Regions from separate parts of the Bacillus marinisedimentorum genome, predicted to be linked through region 4. Evidence: riboswitches for the same ligand, from Rfam matches in the RefSeq annotation. Region 4 holds a riboswitch; each other region holds the start of a gene.

The links. A riboswitch is a leader RNA that binds a small molecule or an ion and turns the genes downstream of it on or off. The one in region 4 is predicted to bind cyclic di-GMP.
Positions count from the first base shown of each region.
Region 1: linked by a shared signal. The riboswitch ahead of A4U59_RS20790 (anti-repressor SinI family protein) and the one ahead of A4U59_RS07075 (aspartyl-phosphate phosphatase Spo0E family protein) in region 4 are both predicted to bind cyclic di-GMP.
Region 2: linked by a shared signal. The riboswitch ahead of A4U59_RS06395 (DUF192 domain-containing protein) and the one ahead of A4U59_RS07075 (aspartyl-phosphate phosphatase Spo0E family protein) in region 4 are both predicted to bind cyclic di-GMP.
Region 3: linked by a shared signal. The riboswitch ahead of A4U59_RS02630 (hypothetical protein) and the one ahead of A4U59_RS07075 (aspartyl-phosphate phosphatase Spo0E family protein) in region 4 are both predicted to bind cyclic di-GMP.

Region 1 covers NZ_LWBL02000016.1:28,826-33,074, forward strand. The annotation lists gene A4U59_RS04835 (LLM class flavin-dependent oxidoreductase) at 1-707, opposite strand, end outside; gene A4U59_RS04840 (hypothetical protein) at 905-1,327, shown strand; gene A4U59_RS04845 (helix-turn-helix domain-containing protein) at 1,411-1,752, opposite strand; gene A4U59_RS20790 (anti-repressor SinI family protein) at 1,830-1,988, opposite strand; cyclic di-GMP riboswitch class I at 2,012-2,100, opposite strand; gene A4U59_RS04850 (anti-repressor SinI family protein) at 2,478-2,693, opposite strand; cyclic di-GMP riboswitch class I at 2,715-2,805, opposite strand; gene A4U59_RS04855 (potassium channel family protein) at 3,034-4,029, shown strand; gene A4U59_RS04860 (HAD family hydrolase) at 4,097-4,249, opposite strand, start outside.
Region 2 covers NZ_LWBL02000021.1:6,625-10,873, forward strand. The annotation lists gene cpaB (Flp pilus assembly protein CpaB) at 1-148, opposite strand, end outside; gene A4U59_RS06375 (pilus assembly protein TadG-related protein) at 159-1,070, opposite strand; gene A4U59_RS06380 (TadE/TadG family type IV pilus assembly protein) at 1,087-1,464, opposite strand; gene A4U59_RS06385 (A24 family peptidase) at 1,461-1,976, opposite strand; gene A4U59_RS06390 (Flp family type IVb pilin) at 2,053-2,247, opposite strand; gene A4U59_RS06395 (DUF192 domain-containing protein) at 2,244-2,606, opposite strand; cyclic di-GMP riboswitch class I at 2,708-2,794, opposite strand.
Region 3 covers NZ_LWBL02000009.1:88,863-93,111, forward strand. The annotation lists gene A4U59_RS02605 (toxic anion resistance protein) at 1-77, shown strand, start outside; gene A4U59_RS02610 (SpoIIAA family protein) at 142-498, opposite strand; gene A4U59_RS02615 (S8 family peptidase) at 973-2,094, opposite strand; gene A4U59_RS02620 (hypothetical protein) at 2,327-2,623, opposite strand; gene A4U59_RS02625 (hypothetical protein) at 2,620-2,850, opposite strand; gene A4U59_RS02630 (hypothetical protein) at 2,847-3,071, opposite strand; cyclic di-GMP riboswitch class I at 3,251-3,338, opposite strand; gene A4U59_RS02635 (ATP-binding protein) at 3,530-3,979, opposite strand; gene A4U59_RS02640 (YkvS family protein) at 4,118-4,249, opposite strand, start outside.
Region 4 covers NZ_LWBL02000024.1:13,433-17,681, forward strand. The annotation lists gene treC (alpha,alpha-phosphotrehalase) at 1-1,157, opposite strand, end outside; cyclic di-GMP riboswitch class I at 1,842-1,926, shown strand; gene A4U59_RS07075 (aspartyl-phosphate phosphatase Spo0E family protein) at 1,964-2,146, shown strand; gene A4U59_RS07080 (hypothetical protein) at 2,227-2,556, opposite strand; gene A4U59_RS07085 (hypothetical protein) at 2,690-2,869, opposite strand; gene A4U59_RS07090 (hypothetical protein) at 2,953-3,225, opposite strand; gene A4U59_RS07095 (hypothetical protein) at 3,460-3,870, opposite strand.

The sequences.
Region 1 (4,249 bases), on a different contig from region 4:
GCGGAAATGGCGATGATCACTTCCGGCTCACTGGAAAAATGGGAAGGCTGGAAGTCTGTGCGATACTGGTGCACTGCTGCAGGTCCGTCTGAATTGCTCATAAAATGGCCGAATGCAAGCGGAACGCCGATTTCGGCAGCAAGCTTCGCGCTTTTCTCACTCGTTCCAAGCAGCCATAACTCAGGAGGAATGCCTGGCAGCGGATGAGCCTCCGCTTCTTTGAGCTCATGATCGCCGGGAAGAGAATTTGAGAGCCATCCGGCAAGATCACACATATCTTCAGGAAAACGGCGGACATTTTCAAGGTAGTTGCCGCTGAGCGCCATTGTTGCATGCGGGGGACCGCCTGGTGCACGCCCGACTCCGAGGTCAATCCGGCCAGGATGGAGGACGGAGAGCATGTGGAATGTTTCGGCAACCTTATACGGGCTGTAATGCGGCAGCAGCACAGCGCCTGAGCCGACACGGATGCTGCTTGTCCTGTCAGCGATTTTTGATATCATAATTTCCGGTGAGGGGGAAGCGAGATTATAGAGCTGGTGGTGCTCCGCCACCCAGTAACGGGTGTAGCCTAACCGGTCGGCGGCTTCAGCAAGTTTGAGTGTTGCCATCAGTGCATCTGCGGCAGTTTTTCCTTCTGTTACCGGTGATTGGTCGAGAATACTTAACTTCATGATCGGAATCCCTTCCTTTACATCCTTCACCATCTACATTAGCCTCCAGTGGCGGGATGGACAAATGAAAAAGTTCGAAACAGGGAGAAAAACTCAGAAAAAAGGAGAATAACAAGCTTTTTGTTCTTAATAGAGAATAATAATGTTCATTATAATGTTTTAACATCTTCTTCTTGTACCTTATAATGAAAGTGATAGTTCTTTAAAAAGAACGAAGGGGAGCGGACGGAATGGAGAATGGAATGGAAAACGGAACGGAAAAAAAGATGTACATCACTCATCTTCTGGAGCAGCCGATCAAAGGTAAAATTGCCGTTTCGGCGGTAGATGAAAAGCATATGAAAACAAACAAAGGAACAGTGCTGATCACACTGTTAATGACAGACGGGCTGGAATTCATCAGCCACCTGAACTTCCCTGTTTCCGACCGGATCAGGCTGATACTGGAGTTTCCAGCCGGGGAGGAGCAATGGTCGCTTTTGGGATCAGTCCGCCATAAAAAACAATATCGCGGATACCTCAACAAATACATATTCCACTTCCAGATGGAAGGAAAACCGTTATATGAAATGGAATTCCGCAATATGCTGAAGGAACTGGCGGTAAAAACAGCCTGGGAAACCAATGTACCGGCAGATGACCACCTTCACTGAAAAGAAAAAGGGGTTAAGGGCATGCTGCCGGCTAACATATGAAAAAGCTGCCGCCGGAATCGGCAGCAGCTCAAATTGTGCATTTAATCTTTTTTCGTGTTCTGGACCCGCCATTTATTGAATTCCAGGAACTCGCGGAATTGTTCCTTGCTTACTCCGGATTCCATGGCTTCCTGGACAAGCTGTGCCCACTCAGGATCGAGATTTTCCTCAGCGTCTTCCTTGTTCGCTTCATCCAACAGCAGGGTCTCAACATTTATGCCAAGTACAGATGAGATTTTTTCAAGAAATTGTATGGAAGGGTTAGATTGAATGTTGCGCTCGATTGAACTCAGGTAGGATTTTGCTACGCCTGCCCGGTCTGCTAACTCAGTCAGTGAAAGTCCTCTTTCTTTCCGATACCGTTTAACACGTTCTCCGATCATGGCCATCCCTCATTTAGCTCTCTTTTCGTTATGTTAACAGTATAGCAATAACGGGGATGTTCTGTAAATAGAACGGATTATGTATTTTTTATATAGGACTTTTCGTGCTTCATTTGCAGGAGATAATGCTGCGGATCATTCAGAAAGCTGCTTATGTCCTCTTTCGTTAAACCTCCTTCCTTTGCCTCAATCAACAGTTCCACCCATTCCTGATCAAGCCGTGTGTTCGTTCCCATTGTTTTACCCTCCATGTTCCCTTCCAGGCAATCCAGCTGTCATAGAATGATCATTCCCTTAGACCTGTGATTTTGCGCCCCTGCCTTTCGGCCAGGTTAGCCCTTGTTCTGGAGGTTGAATTTTCCACCCGGGGAAGCTATACAAGTAATGATAAATCGAAACAAGTAAGAAGTCTGTCTAATTTTGCTAAAGTTATCGAACTTTTACGACAATTGTAACTTAAGTTATTCGCTGGGTGTAACGGCGATATAGGGGTAGTTTTGGAAAAACGAGGAGGTATGCAAAAGATTTTATTACAATAAAGCTATAATCAGATGAAGAATGTGTATTTTCTTTTCAGGATATAAAATTCGACAATTTCGTTAATCCACAAGAAAGGAAAGATAAAATCAGGAATATATACCCAAACAAGCGATAAAGTGAGTAAAAGCCTGGGTGAAAGAAAAAACAGCCTTTGGCCCCAATAAGGGTAAGGCTGAAGGAAAGTACTACTGGAGAGCTTCTTCTGGTTGCCCGCCTGGAACAGCTCCTTTGCTTACATAATGGAGCGGCTCCTGGGGGCTGTCGGAATGCGGACCGTTGTGTAAAAGGAAGTTTCTAATCTCATCTGCTGTAAAACCCATTTCTTTAGCCTTGCGCATCAAATCTGCCCATTCATGGTCAAAAGACTGTTTTTCATCATTTAGCACAAATATGTGTGCCATGACCCATTCTCCGTTCCGCTTTCAGGCAGGCCAGCTGCCATGGGGCAATTGCGCCCTTTAGACCTGAACCTTTGCGCCCCTGTTTTTTCAAACAGGTTTACCTTTTTCTGAAGGTCATTTTTTGGTCCGAAAATTTGACACGTCAGCTTCTGCAAAGGTTTACACCAGTCCCTCCTTTTCCTTTTATAAGCTGTTTCTATTATATAATAAAAGAAAAAATTATTGCTGATTTTCGATTAATAATCTTTGATATTTCTTACCTTGTTCACGATTGTAAACATTTTGTCATAGTAGAATGGATGAAGGGGAAAGACTAGACAAAAAATCGGGGGAGTTTGCAATGGATGCGTTAAAGTCATTGTTATATGGTATTGCAGGTGTGGCGTTTTTAGTCTTATTCGGAACGGCCGGCTACTCCCTTCTGGAGGATGTGTCCCTTTTTGATGCGCTCTGGATGACGATGATCACTGTACTGACCGTCGGGTATGGCGACATCATACCGATGACCGCCGCCGGGAAGATATTTACAATGCTAATCATACCGGTGAGTATCGGGCTTGTGACCTATACACTCGGTTCGCTTGTGGTCATTATGATTGAAGGTATATTTTCGGATACAGTAAGGAGGAAGCGGATGGAGAGGGTAATCGGGAAACAGAAAAACCATATTATTATTTGCGGTTACGGCAGGGTCGGTGAACAGGTTGCCGCCCAGCTTGGGAATGAAGCGGTAAGTTCCGTCATTATTGATAAAGACGGCCGCAGTCTCGAAGAAATGCCAAATGATGTCCTTTTTATAGAGGGGGATGCAACTGAAGATGAAACGCTGATTGCAGCAGGAATTGAACGGGCTGCCGGACTTGTTGCCGCACTTCCGGATGATGCAGATAATGTGTTCATCTCACTGACCGCAAAAGGAATCAATCCGAACATTCAGGTGGTCGCAAGGGCAGAGAAGCTGGAATCAGAAGCAAAGCTGAAACGGGCAGGGGCAGATAAAGTCATTAATCCTTCCAACATTGGCGGACGCCGTATGGCGATGTCCATCATCAAGCCGATCAGTGTTGAATATGTCGATACGGTCCTGGAGGAACCGAATGAATCGTTCAGTATCGAGGAAGTTGTAATCGGAAGGCACTCCATGCTGCAGGGCAAAACGATCCAGTCGGCAAAAATCAGGGAGGCATTCGGTGTAACAATCGCGGCAATCAAAAGGGGAGACCGGCTGATCAGCAATCCGCTGGCTTCCGAGCAGCTTTCTGAGGGAGACTTGCTGATCATCTTCGGAAACAAGGATGAAATGCAGCTGTTTGAAGATGCGGCGAAGGAGAAATAAGCCTGCTTCTCCTCAGATAAAGAATTCCTGGAGAAAGAGGCTTCACATTTGATCCCTCTCCTTCATGTCAAACTTCAAACGCATTGGAAAGTGTATGGACCACAGCCAGGTTCTCATGGCCTGCTTCATGACGATGCGGATGAATATAGACCGCATTCATTCCCATTTTCAGGGCAGGGGCCACCTCGTTAATGAAATTGTCTCCGATTGAACATGTTTC
Region 2 (4,249 bases), on a different contig from region 4:
TTCCGACAGGTTCTTTTACCGCCACCACCTGCACAGTCTTTTCGTCCGCCGCCGCAGCAGCATCAAACCGTTCCATATATTGATAGAATAAAAAGGTTGTAATAATACCCATCAATATTGCAGCAAATAAAGTGAATTTTGACCGCACTCTGTATCACCTACTCTATTAATCTAATTCCATAAGCACCGCTGTCACGGACTGATCCATCAATAAAACCCGTTCCTGTCCGTTTGATGAACATCCCTGTGATCGCCGTATCGAGCAAATCCATCGGCTCGGTAATGAAGAAGTACGCAAAACCTGTGACTTCCACCTGTTTCATCTGGTTTGATTCCTGGTTGTACGGCTTGTATACAGGAATGAGAAGGACCCTTGAACAATCCCTGTCAATTGGATCGCCTTCATTATAAGGACATTGGTTAACAAGCTCCTGAATGACCGTCCTTGTTTTGCCGGCAATGTTGCCGGTTTCGGTTTCAAGGATGTCACCAGCCTTGATTTCCTCGTCATATCCACTGCGCAAATTCTCTTCATACGTTTTCGCACCAGGGCCTCCGAGTGCAAGGATGCCGAACACGCCTGTATCCACTTCGGTCTCATCCACTTTCAATTTATATGTCCTGCCGAACTCGAGCGGGATGGAGTCATCAATACCAAGCGGAGCTGCGCCTGCAGCCCGTGCCATCGGCCCGATCCCGGCGGCTGACTCCGCATCGACAGGAGCAGACTCGATACCGAAAATTTTCGCAAACAGAAGCGGCACATCTTTTTGCAGATTGACCCGGACGGATTGTCCCTTCACGACTCTCACAGCCTGGAGGCTCGGGTCCTCATCATGGGCCGCCAGCACATCGTGTACAATCGCCGTCACTTCCGCCTCCTCACCCGTCAGCTCCTGCGCCCCCGAAAGGGCTGCGGCATTGGCCGTTTTCTGCAGATGGCTCTTCGTGTAAAACAGCATACCGCCATCGAGCACAAGCCCAGCCATTGCAAGCATGGCCATCATTCCGATTGCGGCAAGCACCATGACATTGCCGCGTTCATCACCTGACAATTTTTTCAGCTTCACATTCAACAGCGCCACCTCATTCTATCCGAATTGTCGAATCGGCCGAGATCGGGATATTTCCAGAAAGAATCGTGGACAAGACCGGTGTTACGAGATCGACGGAGTAATCGAAATGGACCGTGATATACTCGCCTGAACGCCTGCCGTTATCTGCAGTGACGCTGATAGTCAATTGTGTGTTTTCCCCCTGGAAATAGTCCCTTGCAAACGTTTCCATTTCAACCTCCGTCTGCCCGAGCCCGCCGAGCCTCACCGTTTCCTGGGCCGCCAGCTGCATATGGATGCTGTAATAAAACACGCGCCCGAAATCAAAAATGCCGGCCATGATAAACAGCATCACCGGAATGAGAAGGGCAGTTTCAACCAGCGCCTGGCCCCGTTCATCCTTTTTCACAGCATCATCCCCTCTTTCCACAGCAGGCTGATGACCGCACCCGCCGCGATGGCGACACCATACGGATACGTGCCGCTCAGATTGCTTTTATCCAGAAGCAGCGGCATGTTCACGCCGGACTTCCTGGCGGTGAAAAAATAAAGTATTGCCGACAGCCTGCGGAACGCCCCGCGCCGAAACAGCATGATGAACAGCGCCATGACACCGCCGGCAAGCGCCATGTAAATGCTCGTATTGGCAACAAATACCGGGCCTTTGACCGCGCCGATTACCGCCAGCAGCTTCACGTCCCCCGCCCCCATGCCGCCCATGAAATACGGGATCAGCAAAATCGCAAACCCGAGTCCGAAGCCGGCAAGTGAATCAAGGAAGCCCGCTGCACCATCCGTAACTGAACTGATCAAAAAGGCGGCGCCAAGAGCTGGAAACAGCACCGCATTATAAATTTTCCGGCTCCGGATATCGGTCACAACACAGACTGCCAGGATCACAATCAGCAACAATGTCGCCATCTCCTGTGCCTCCTTTCCTTATTTCAAAAAAAGCCCTGCGCTTCCTGTGCGCAAGGCTTTCTTATCCAGGCTGTAATTATGGTGTAGTGGAAGAACCTGAATTGGCATTTGTAAGTGCAGTTTTGGCATTTTCGAACAGAGTGGTAATTTCCCCTCTCATCGCAACCAATATCCCTACAACTGCAATCGCAATAATACCTAGAACCAGACCATACTCCGTCATACCCTGTCCTTCTTCTTCAAAAAGAAGGCCTTTCATCTTGTTCATCATAAGTCGTTTCCTCCCCTTCTTATTCTCGTCAAAATCATTCCCGGATTGATTCCTGTTCTTTCGATCGTTCCTGCAGGCAGCTCGATGGCTGAGGCTGCCTCACTGTACACTTTGCTCACTCTTTTTGGTTGCATGTTTTCGAGTACAGCCACCACTTCAAAATGGCTGTCAACAAAAACAACATCGATGGCGTAATTCATGAAAAACGTGTGGATCGAACGGCAGGGTTGAATATGAAGTGCAGAACCGGCTGGAAACGCCCGTGTGAACATCAAACCTTTCAATCTGGAAAAAAATGAGTGTGCATTCGTTATCCGTTCAGCAACGACAATTCCGTTCGCCGTATTCAGCAGCTTCATGTCCGGGATCACCTCCAGCAAAAAAAATTAACCCCGCCTTTACCGAAAGCGGGGTTAGATGAAAATCCATCAATATGCATAACGACCCCCCTATTAAATCTTTCGGTAACTGGCTGGCATAGTGCAAATGCACCTTAGCCCCTGTAGCTTTGCGTCACTGGTTTTCACCAGTTTTGCCTTTATCGAGATTCAGCGAGAGATGTCGTTGAATCCGATATGTTTCTTTGACTCCATCATAAAGTACGACATACTTTTTAACCATCAAGCCTTTTCCTTATCTTTTCCTGTCATTTTATTGTGAATTTAGAATCAGTTTTTGTTGGCCTGAGTAAGTTTTTTGTGCATTTTGTACCTCTTAGAAAAAGTCTGTAAAATAAGCATTTTTCCACTGAAAAAATACATTGATTTATCCGATATATATAAAGTGTCTTTTTTCATTTTCCCTACCCTAATAGATCAGCATTTTCCTCTTTCGGACATTGAATCAGACTGAAAACCTGCTTTAATCGGGCAATCTTCTCCGAGAAAAGTCCTATTCGTAGACTACCTTGATTTTATGTCCGTATATTTTCAATTAAGATTGATCTTTTATTTCGGATAGTTATATTCACCCCCATTTATCCCACTTAATTTCCTATTAAGAGCTAAGACATAACTTCCCGGAGAAGAATGGCGCAACTTTCAAGCAGCCTGCATGAAAGTTGCGGGTTCAGTTATCGGATAGCAATCTATTTCAAGGCAGGATAGTGGAAGAAGAAAAATGACATTCCTGAAGTTTGTCCTTTCCTTTCCGTTGCAGGCATTCGCTTTCCGCGGGGCGTCCGGCAAGCCTCCTCGCTGCGCTGCGGGGTCTTTCCTGTTCGCTAGTCCCGCAGGACATTGAATAAGCTTCCTTGAATCCTCACCGCACGAAGAAATCGCTCTTTATTTTCGAGGAGTCTCATGCCTTCCACTCCAATCCGCTTAGTTGCCAGGCCAAACATTCCAATCCCATTTTAATGAACGTTTTGATCAAGCATCTATCAATCGATCATATCGTACCAACCAAGCGATAGACGATAAAAATGCCTCAAGTCAGAGGAGTTTAGATCATTATAATTATTTCCCCTCTACACTGGTACCTACGGGAGGCAAGAAGAATCGGTATACGATATACGCTATGAAACGGTTGCTTTCCAACCATTCGTTGCCCTTGATGGTGTAACAGGCGATTTCAGTAAAGCGAAACAAACGATATGCAGGAATGTTGATACTGCCAACCATGTCGCGTTATCTTCATTCCAGCGCTGTTTCTCTTTTTAAGTATTTCAATTTATTACGATGTGGCTTGGAAACGTTGCTCATTCACCAGTTGATTGGAGCGGAAGGGGGTGAGACTCCAGCGGGAGTAGCGGGACAGCTGAGACCCCGCAGCGTAAGCGAGGAAGCTCAGCGCCCGCCCCGCGGCAAAGAAGACACTGTGAGTGCGACCGGAGGGAAGCAGGAACAGATGTCGCCCTTGTGCCCTTGGGTGAAAGCGGACCCCCTGCAGCGGAAATCAACAGGTACCATCACATTGCAAAAATGTATGTGAAAGCAAACTGAAGTTGGACCTTATTCAACAAACGGGGGCTTTAATTGAATAAAAGAATATAAAAAGGACG
Region 3 (4,249 bases), on a different contig from region 4:
CGAAACGGCGCCTTGCTGAGCAAGAGCTGGCAAAAATGGAAGATGAACTAAAGCAGAAGCTTTTGGAAATCAAATAATCGAAGTATCAGGCCGGACCGCCAAAAGGTCCGGCCTTGATTAATTATCCGACTGATGACAACATCATTCTTCAATCCAGTTCCAGGCTTCTTCCACTTCGTCAGACTCAAATTGTTTTGTTTCTATACCAGGCAGAATGTCTCCGATTTCCGTTCCTTTTTCCAGAATATCCTGGGGACTGACAACAGCAAACTTGTTATACTGCCCCCATCGTTTCGCATCCAGTTTAACGCCTTCAATCATTCCCTGCAAAGTTGCTCCGTCTAAATCGCTGATGAACGCCAGCACGTTGAACGGCTCATCTTCACCAAAATACCGTTTCACATACTGATCCATTTTCTCAGCATCTTCTTCCGCCGCTTTTCCTGATACTTCTATTACAACCGTTTGTTCATCCCGGGAAGGAAGAATTGTCAGCATCTGAATTGCCTCCTTTATCACGCGTTATATTTATCAGTTCCCGTTACGTTTTATTTTCAATCCGGCTGGGGTCGGCATAACATTTGAAAATAGATGAAAGTCTGGTTTTTCAATTTTCGAACGTAATGAGACTCTTCTATAATTCATTAACTAAAGAGACGATTCATGACTTATCGCACCTTAAAATGCCCACTGGGTTCAGTAAAGGCGCGATTCCGAGCCACTCTTCTTTGAGAAAAGCTTTAACCGGGTTAGCAAATTGGCCAGGCCAGTGACAGTTGATGGCTACAACAACATTAAAGTTTTAGGGTTCCCTTTTATCCTTCACTCGCGGGCAGGTTAGAACGACAAAGAGCTTTTTTAAAAGTTGATATCACATTTATGTATGCTCCCTTTTTTTATTCTGTTAGGTATAAACCCATCACCATTCCACAAGAAAAACCCCGGCAGCCGCCGGGGCTTTTCTTTCATTTTTTATTGAACTGCCGCTTGCACATCCAGCACTCCATTTCCGTAGTAAAATACATCACCAAGCGGAATTGCTGTACTGTTCAAGATACCGCGGACCTGGACATTGCTTAACGATGGATTGTCAGCCAAAATAAGAGCTGCCGCCCCTGAAACATGAGGGGTTGCCATCGATGTCCCGTTAAAGTAGTCATAAGCGTTTCCTGGAACAGAGCTCAGGACATTTACACCCGGTGCCATAATTTCCAGTTCATCACCTACACTGGAGAACGATGCCCTGTTGTTGCTGTCGTCAACTGCACCTACAGCCATCGCTGATGCATATTTGGCAGGATAGCCAATTGTGTTTCTTTTCCCTTTTGCTCCGTCATTTCCAGCAGCCGCAACGACGAGAACGCCGCTGTTATAAGCATTATCAACTGCCTGCTGAAGAGATGTTGAGCCCCTGCTGCCGCCAAGGCTCATGCTGATGACATCCATATCGTTTGAAACAGCCCACTCGATGCCTTGAATGATGCCGCTGTATGTACCGCTTCCGGCACTATCGAGTACCTTGACAGCATACAAATTCGCGGACGGGGCAACACCGAGCACACCAACTGTGTTATTGAGGCCGGCCACCGTACCTGCAACATGCGTGCCGTGACTGTTTCCATCATTATACGGATCCGGTTCCGCAGCGATGAAGCTGGCACCGCCTGCCACACTTAAATCCTCGTGGCTTGCATCAATTCCCGTATCAAGAATCGCAACTTTTACACCAGAACCCGTATTCCCTGTTGCCTGAACATCATCCGCATTGATGTGCGTGATGCCCCACGGAACCGTCTGGCCGATTGCATATGCCTTGTGGTCTTCTTCCACATAAGCGATATTAGGATTATTGGCAAGTGCCTGTACTGCCTGCTCCGGCAGCTTCGCGTGGACAACCTCCATGAATTTGTACTCATGAAGGACTTTTCCGCCCTGGTTTTTCACGATATTTTGGTTGACCCTGTCTTTGAACCCGATCAAATAATCATTGACCTGACCCTTCTCCGGCGCAGCGCTGGCAAAACTGCTGAATATCATTGAAAAAGCCAGCAAGAACGTTAAGATAAATCCTGTGAACTTCCATGGGTTTTTCATACTTATCCTCCTTCTGAAACAGAGAGCAGCCGCTCAAAGTTTCTGAATATTTATAATAATACGATAACATACAAATTACCGATATGTTATTGGGAAACAAGCTTGACAAAACAAGGTGTAATGCGCAATTTGCGCAGCTGGTTTCCCAACTTTTTTAACAACAAAAAAACACCTCAATTTCGAATTAAGGTGTTAAATGCTAGTATTTTGGTTAACAAATCTATAAATACTTTTAATAGGGTAAATAGATCGGATTGATCGGCAATTCATGCAGAATGGAAGTCTCATTTCTCCACTCCACTTTTCTTTCCTTTCTGCCCTCATTGAGTGCAATCGCCTGTAAAGAAAGGAATATATCATTTCTGTTTTTGCCGATGCATCTCTGCAGGTCTTCCGGAATGAACGGATCAAGGCATTCCAGTGTATCCGGGTCGAGTGATACATGAAGGGTCGCTTCCTCCATTAAATCCTGGCAAATCAGCCTGACTTTCCCTTTTTTAAGCTGGATGTCTGAAATCGTATACCTCATGCCTGTTCACTTCTTTCACCGAAAACTGCATGCTGAACTTTTATCGAAGCAGCTGAAAGGTTATTTAGGCACTCCTGCTTAATGAAATCCCTGCATACGAAGTCCTCTATTTCATCCATGACCGTTTGCCTTGCTTTGACAAAATCCATTTCAGATACACCTTTTTCCAGGCGTGACCTTAACTCCATTTCAAAAAATTCGACCGAACCGAAATACACTGTATTCATAATCCGCCGCCCCCTTCGCCTGCTAATTCAATGTTCTCAATTTCATTCCCCAGCAAGTGCCAAACATTTTTCAAGTCTGTATCATAGAAAAGATACGAATCAAGAGATTCATCATACTTCAGCAGCTGTCCGATAAATGACTTTTTACCTGACTGTCTTTTCAACATGACAGACAGCATTCTGTTCTCACGTACCAACCGGTTATAGTTCTGTTTGTCCATAAGCCTCCGACTCCCATTCAAAAAGTAAGGGTCTGTTAAATGACGTTGTTGATTTCCTCTCCAATCACCTTCATTAAAAATCAACATTGTGATTTAACACGACCTAAAGTAAAAAAAGGAATTGCCTCCCCATGGCAATTCCCGCACAGACCAAAGAATATGGATTTCTCCATAAACATTTCGGTAACCCGGCTGTCATCACCCTTTCGAGTATTAGACCCGCAGCTTTGCGTCCTTGCCTTTCGGCCAAGTTTGCCATTATCGATGTTCTTTATCAGAACTATAGATTTGTAGCTAATTATAGTAGTTTAGATTGCATTTTTCAACATAATTTGACACAATTAGGTCTATTCTACCATGTATTTCCTCCTTTAAAATGGTTTTATATTCCAGTCATTAAGTAAAAATAAAACCGCCCTTGATTTTGGGCGGTGAACAATTTGTAAATTAATATTTTTTTAGAATAGAAAAAACGAAAAGTCGACGATTGCCAACTGAATAAGAGCACCCAATAAAGGCCTCTTCACCTTCTTCAATGCATAAATCTTAACTCCTTCATCAGGTGAAGACATTATGGAAAATTTATCCATAATCCTTTTGGCGCCGCGAAGGCCAAGACCAAGACCTCTAGAGGACGGGGGATGGCTTTCTTTCAGCACACGGGGAAGGTCCGTGATCCCTTTTCCACTATCCTCAATTTCAAGGTGGATCCCCCGTTCATTGGAATAACATATGAACCTTCCAGATGATCCGGAATGCTTGATGATGTTATGGGTTAGCTCTGAAACAGAGACAAGCAATTGCTGTTCTTCAAATTTTGAAAACCCAGCATTTTCTGCTACTTTTTTTGCACACAACAGCGCTGCCTTCACATCTTCTTTGGTATGGATTTCCACTTCATATCTCACAGCTGGTCCCCTCTACTGTAGACTTTATATATATAATGTGATTCCCCCGTTGCGGAAGTGGTAAACCTGTTAAGCGCACAAAACCCGGCTGTCCGATGATTCGTAAGGACTGCCGGGTTTTCACCTGAAGTTATAATACTATACGCCCACGCTTTTGACGATCTTGTAATTTTTATGGGCTACAACTGTTTTCTCAAATTCGAATTCCAGTTCATCCAGATGGTCCATTACCGTTAAGTCCACAATTACGCTGTTCGTCAGCACTTTTTC
Region 4 (4,249 bases):
GTTTCCACATCGCGGTAATCATCAATTTTATCAAACTTCGGGTTTGTCATGCCGAATTCTTCACCCTGAAAAATGTAAGGGGTTCCCTGCATCATATGAATCGTTGTCGCCAGCATTTTTGCCGATTCATTGAAATACGTCTTGTCATTTCCGTATCTGGTGACGACCCGCGGCTGATCATGGTTACACCAGAACAAAGCGTTCCAGCCTCCGCCCTTGTACATCCCTTCCTGCCATTTCGTAAGAATACGTTTCAGAGCAAGAAAGTCCATCGCACCCAGCGCCCATTTTTCACCATTTGGATAGTCCACTTTCAAATGGTGGAAGTTGAATGTCATACTCAGTTCTTCCCGCGCGGGGTTGGAATATTTCACACAGTCTTCTATTGTCGTGGATGACATTTCACCGACTGTCATTGCCTCGTACATTGACAGGACTTCCGTATTCATTTCATGGAGATATTCATGGACGCGCGGGCCGTCTGTGTAAAACTTCCTGCCGTCGCCGGAATCATCATCCGGAAAGTCCTGGTTTTTAGAAATCAAGTTGATGACATCCAGCCGGAATCCATCAATTCCTTTCTCAAACCAATAATGCATCATGTCGTACACTTGCCGGCGGACTTCTTCGTTTTCCCAATTCAAATCTGCCTGGGTTACATCGAATAGGTGCAGGTAATATTGTCCTGTCTGCTCATCATATTGCCAGGCATTACCTCCAAATTTAGACTCCCAGTTCGTCGGCGGGTCTCCGTTTTCCTTGCCGTCTTTCCAAATATAATAGTTGCGGTAACGATTATCCTTGGATTTGCGAGATTCCTGGAACCATTCATGCTCAGTAGATGTATGATTCACGACCAGGTCCATGATGACTTTCAGGCCGCGGCCATGTGCTTCCTCAAGCAGCCTTTCGAAATCCTCCATTGTTCCATACTCTTCATGGACGGCATAATAATCACTGATATCATAGCCGTTATCACGCTGGGGAGATTGGTAAACCGGTGTCAGCCACAACACATCGACACCAAGCTTTTTAAAATAATCAAGCTTTGCGATGATACCCGGAATGTCACCTATTCCATTTCCGGTTGTATCATTGAAACTTTTCGGATAGATTTGATATACAACGGCTTTGCGCCACCATTCTTTGTAGTTCATACTAAAACCTCCAGACATCGTTGGTTGGTAGTCTATATTGAAACGGCACTGGCTGAACAGCTCTCGCCGATTCCAGCATAAATCGCTGCTGACGATGGCCTCTGTCCGATTGCATTGTTCATTTATAAGCATACAAGTGACTGCGGGCGAACAGAAGAAACAAGGTCCGCTCCGAGGAATGAATGGGAAGGCTTATCTGGAAGCCTGCATAGGAAGTTGGTTCCCCTGTAAGACTATCATCTAATATGACCTTGCCGAAAAACGACAATCCGGTTTAACACAGCTTGATGAAAAATAAACAATAAGTTCTGTATCGGTCTTATGAATTTTCCCTTAAAACAAAAATAAATCACGTAAGCGGTTTCGGTTAATCCTTTCATCCAAAGTATACTTGTCTATACAAGTAGAGTCAATTCTGCAATTAAATTTTTTACTCGTATAGGGGAACAGTTATCTTACGATTACAGGATAAAGTAACGTTGTATCTGATTTACCCCGTTCGCGGTAAAGGATAATCCTCACCATTCCCGAAAAGGAATGAATACAAGCCAATCATTTACGGAAACCTTTTTTGGCCATTTGTCCAACGAATGAATGATAATTTTGAAATAAATTTAAAAAATAGGGTAAATATGGTATTATAACTTAAGATAACCCTGGTTACACCGATATAATGGGTAGAGATATGATAAAAGGCAAATTAAGTGAAAGCTTAAGACGCAAAGCTACAGGGGCTAACCGATTCCTCGCATGCCAGCCAGCTGCTCGCAAACTTCTGGTCAATCGACCGGAAAGGGTGATGTGAAATGAACCGCCACAAACGGCTTACAACAGAGATAGAGGAATTACGGCAAAATCTTTATAAAGCGGCTTCGGCAGCTGAAACGTATACATCCGCGGAAGTGATCAATTTGAGTAAGAAGCTTGATACTAAACTTAATGAATTGACAGGCTATATACAGCAATCAAGCACCGGCCAGACATCATAGGAAGGTGTTATTCGAAGTACCCTGTTTCAGCATGTGAAACACAAGCATGAAAAAAGACGGCTATGGCTTTGCCGTCTTGATCAGTCGCGCTTTTTAGGTTTGGCGTGCCATGCTTCGCCAAATATTTCCCCGTCAGGTCCAACATGGTACATTGCCAGCCAGGATGCCTCCTTTGCTCCATCCAGGCTGATGTAAACTTCCCACCCATCACTCGCTGCATTATTTTCCACTTTAGACACTTGCATCTTGTCTTTCTGAGCATTTTCGACACTGTATTCCATCATATCCTCTTTTGCCTGACTCAAGGCAATTTTTTCAGCTTTTTCACTCGTGATCTCCTCTGATGCCTGCACTCCGCAACCCGACAGCAAGATGAATGAACATATGAAGACAGCTTTGAGGTTACTCATTCTTTCCCACCTTTGTTTCTCGTTTACTATTCTTTACCCCAATTTTTGAAAATTCACTCATAGGCAGGGGAAAACTGACACAGAAGATGGTTATTGAAAACGAAAAAGAGGCCCCACGGCCTCTTTTAATGAATCAATGGTTGTCTTTATAAATGACTAGCAAACCTTCCAATTTACTTCCGTCATCTGAGGTAATGCCATATCTTACATCGAGGATTTCCGCATCCTCATTATCCCGGAACCACCTGTTCGCTTCTTCCGCATTGTTGAATCGTACAATCCTTGTCTCTCCAGCTTTAACATTCAAAGGCATTTTTTACAACATCTCCTTCAATTAGTCTCCGAAATTCTTTTCCCTTGCAGGTTAACATCCAAACAGGGTTTCGTCATTGCGGCTTAAGTACCTTTTTCCAGTTCCTCTACCTTTTTATCTGCCGCTTCCTTGAAGCACTTTATCGTTTTGACAAACACTACAGCTGTGTATGCAGATGCGGCAAAACCAGTTGCAATCTGCCATTCGTTCCAGCTTGCATTTGCAACATATACCCCTGATGCAACAATGTATAAAAATGTAACGAGGGCATGAATCTTCCAGGCAGGGTATAGAAATTGAATCAAGCTAACAATGGAAAAGGTGACAGTCAGCCAGGCCACTATGTATATGCTCATAAAGAAAATTAAATCCAAGCGCTCCCCTTCTTTCCAAACTTGAATGTTTTAGCCTTTTATTGCTTTACCCTATTTCGGATTGTATTATTCTGCATTTTCGTTACTACCTTAGATTCTTGTTGAAAATATGAATTCCTGTCATTTTTTCAAATTTAGAACTTTTGTTGGCTGGCTGACATCCTCCATCAGACAAAAGACATACAGATGCAGAAGAGGCGCTCGTCATGCAGCAGATTATACAGAAATCCATTTGATTTCCGTTTCACCGGCCGCTTTTTCAGCTTTATGGAAAGGGGCAGCACGCAACGTTTGGAAAGAAATTTCTAATGAATAATAATCCCATATTTCTCCATAATAATTCCCGTTTCCGCTTCTTCCTCCTGCAAAAGAAGAAAAAGTATACAAATATTGTTCTGAAAGGGATCGGCTCTGTGCACTCGGCAGCATCTCAATTGTCGTAATCGTGCTCCTCACTGTGCGTCCGCTTTCATCCACAACCGTTTCCACCTTGTAAACGACCGGCTTTGCTTCCAGGAAACGTTCTGTTTTCAACGAAGCTTCATGAAGGGAAAATTGCTGTGTACACCCGGCAAGGATTATAATCGCGCTTAGAAATGGTAAAATGGTTCGTTTTATTATGAACATCGTTTTTCATCCTTACGATTCAAAAATGGTATGTCTTCTTTACTTTAAATCTGATGCCGTACAATTACACACAGCAAATGACCGGGAGATTGGTCCATTGTTGTGATGAGTGCGAACACTCGCTTGGATATCCAGTTTTTTGGAGGATTTGATGAATATATTCATATCAGGATGGAGCAATGGCTTGTTAAAAAAGAACAAATGCACAAGGCGCCCGCTTAGCAGCGTACGCATAAGCGGGGTACCCGCAGGGAGGTCCTCTTTCCTCCCGGAGGGGATCACCCACTTATGACGCAGCCGCTGGCGCTGGACGATTCCCTTCTTGCTTTTTATCCACAACATTTAAATTTTATAATATCCTTAACAGTGAAAAAGGCTT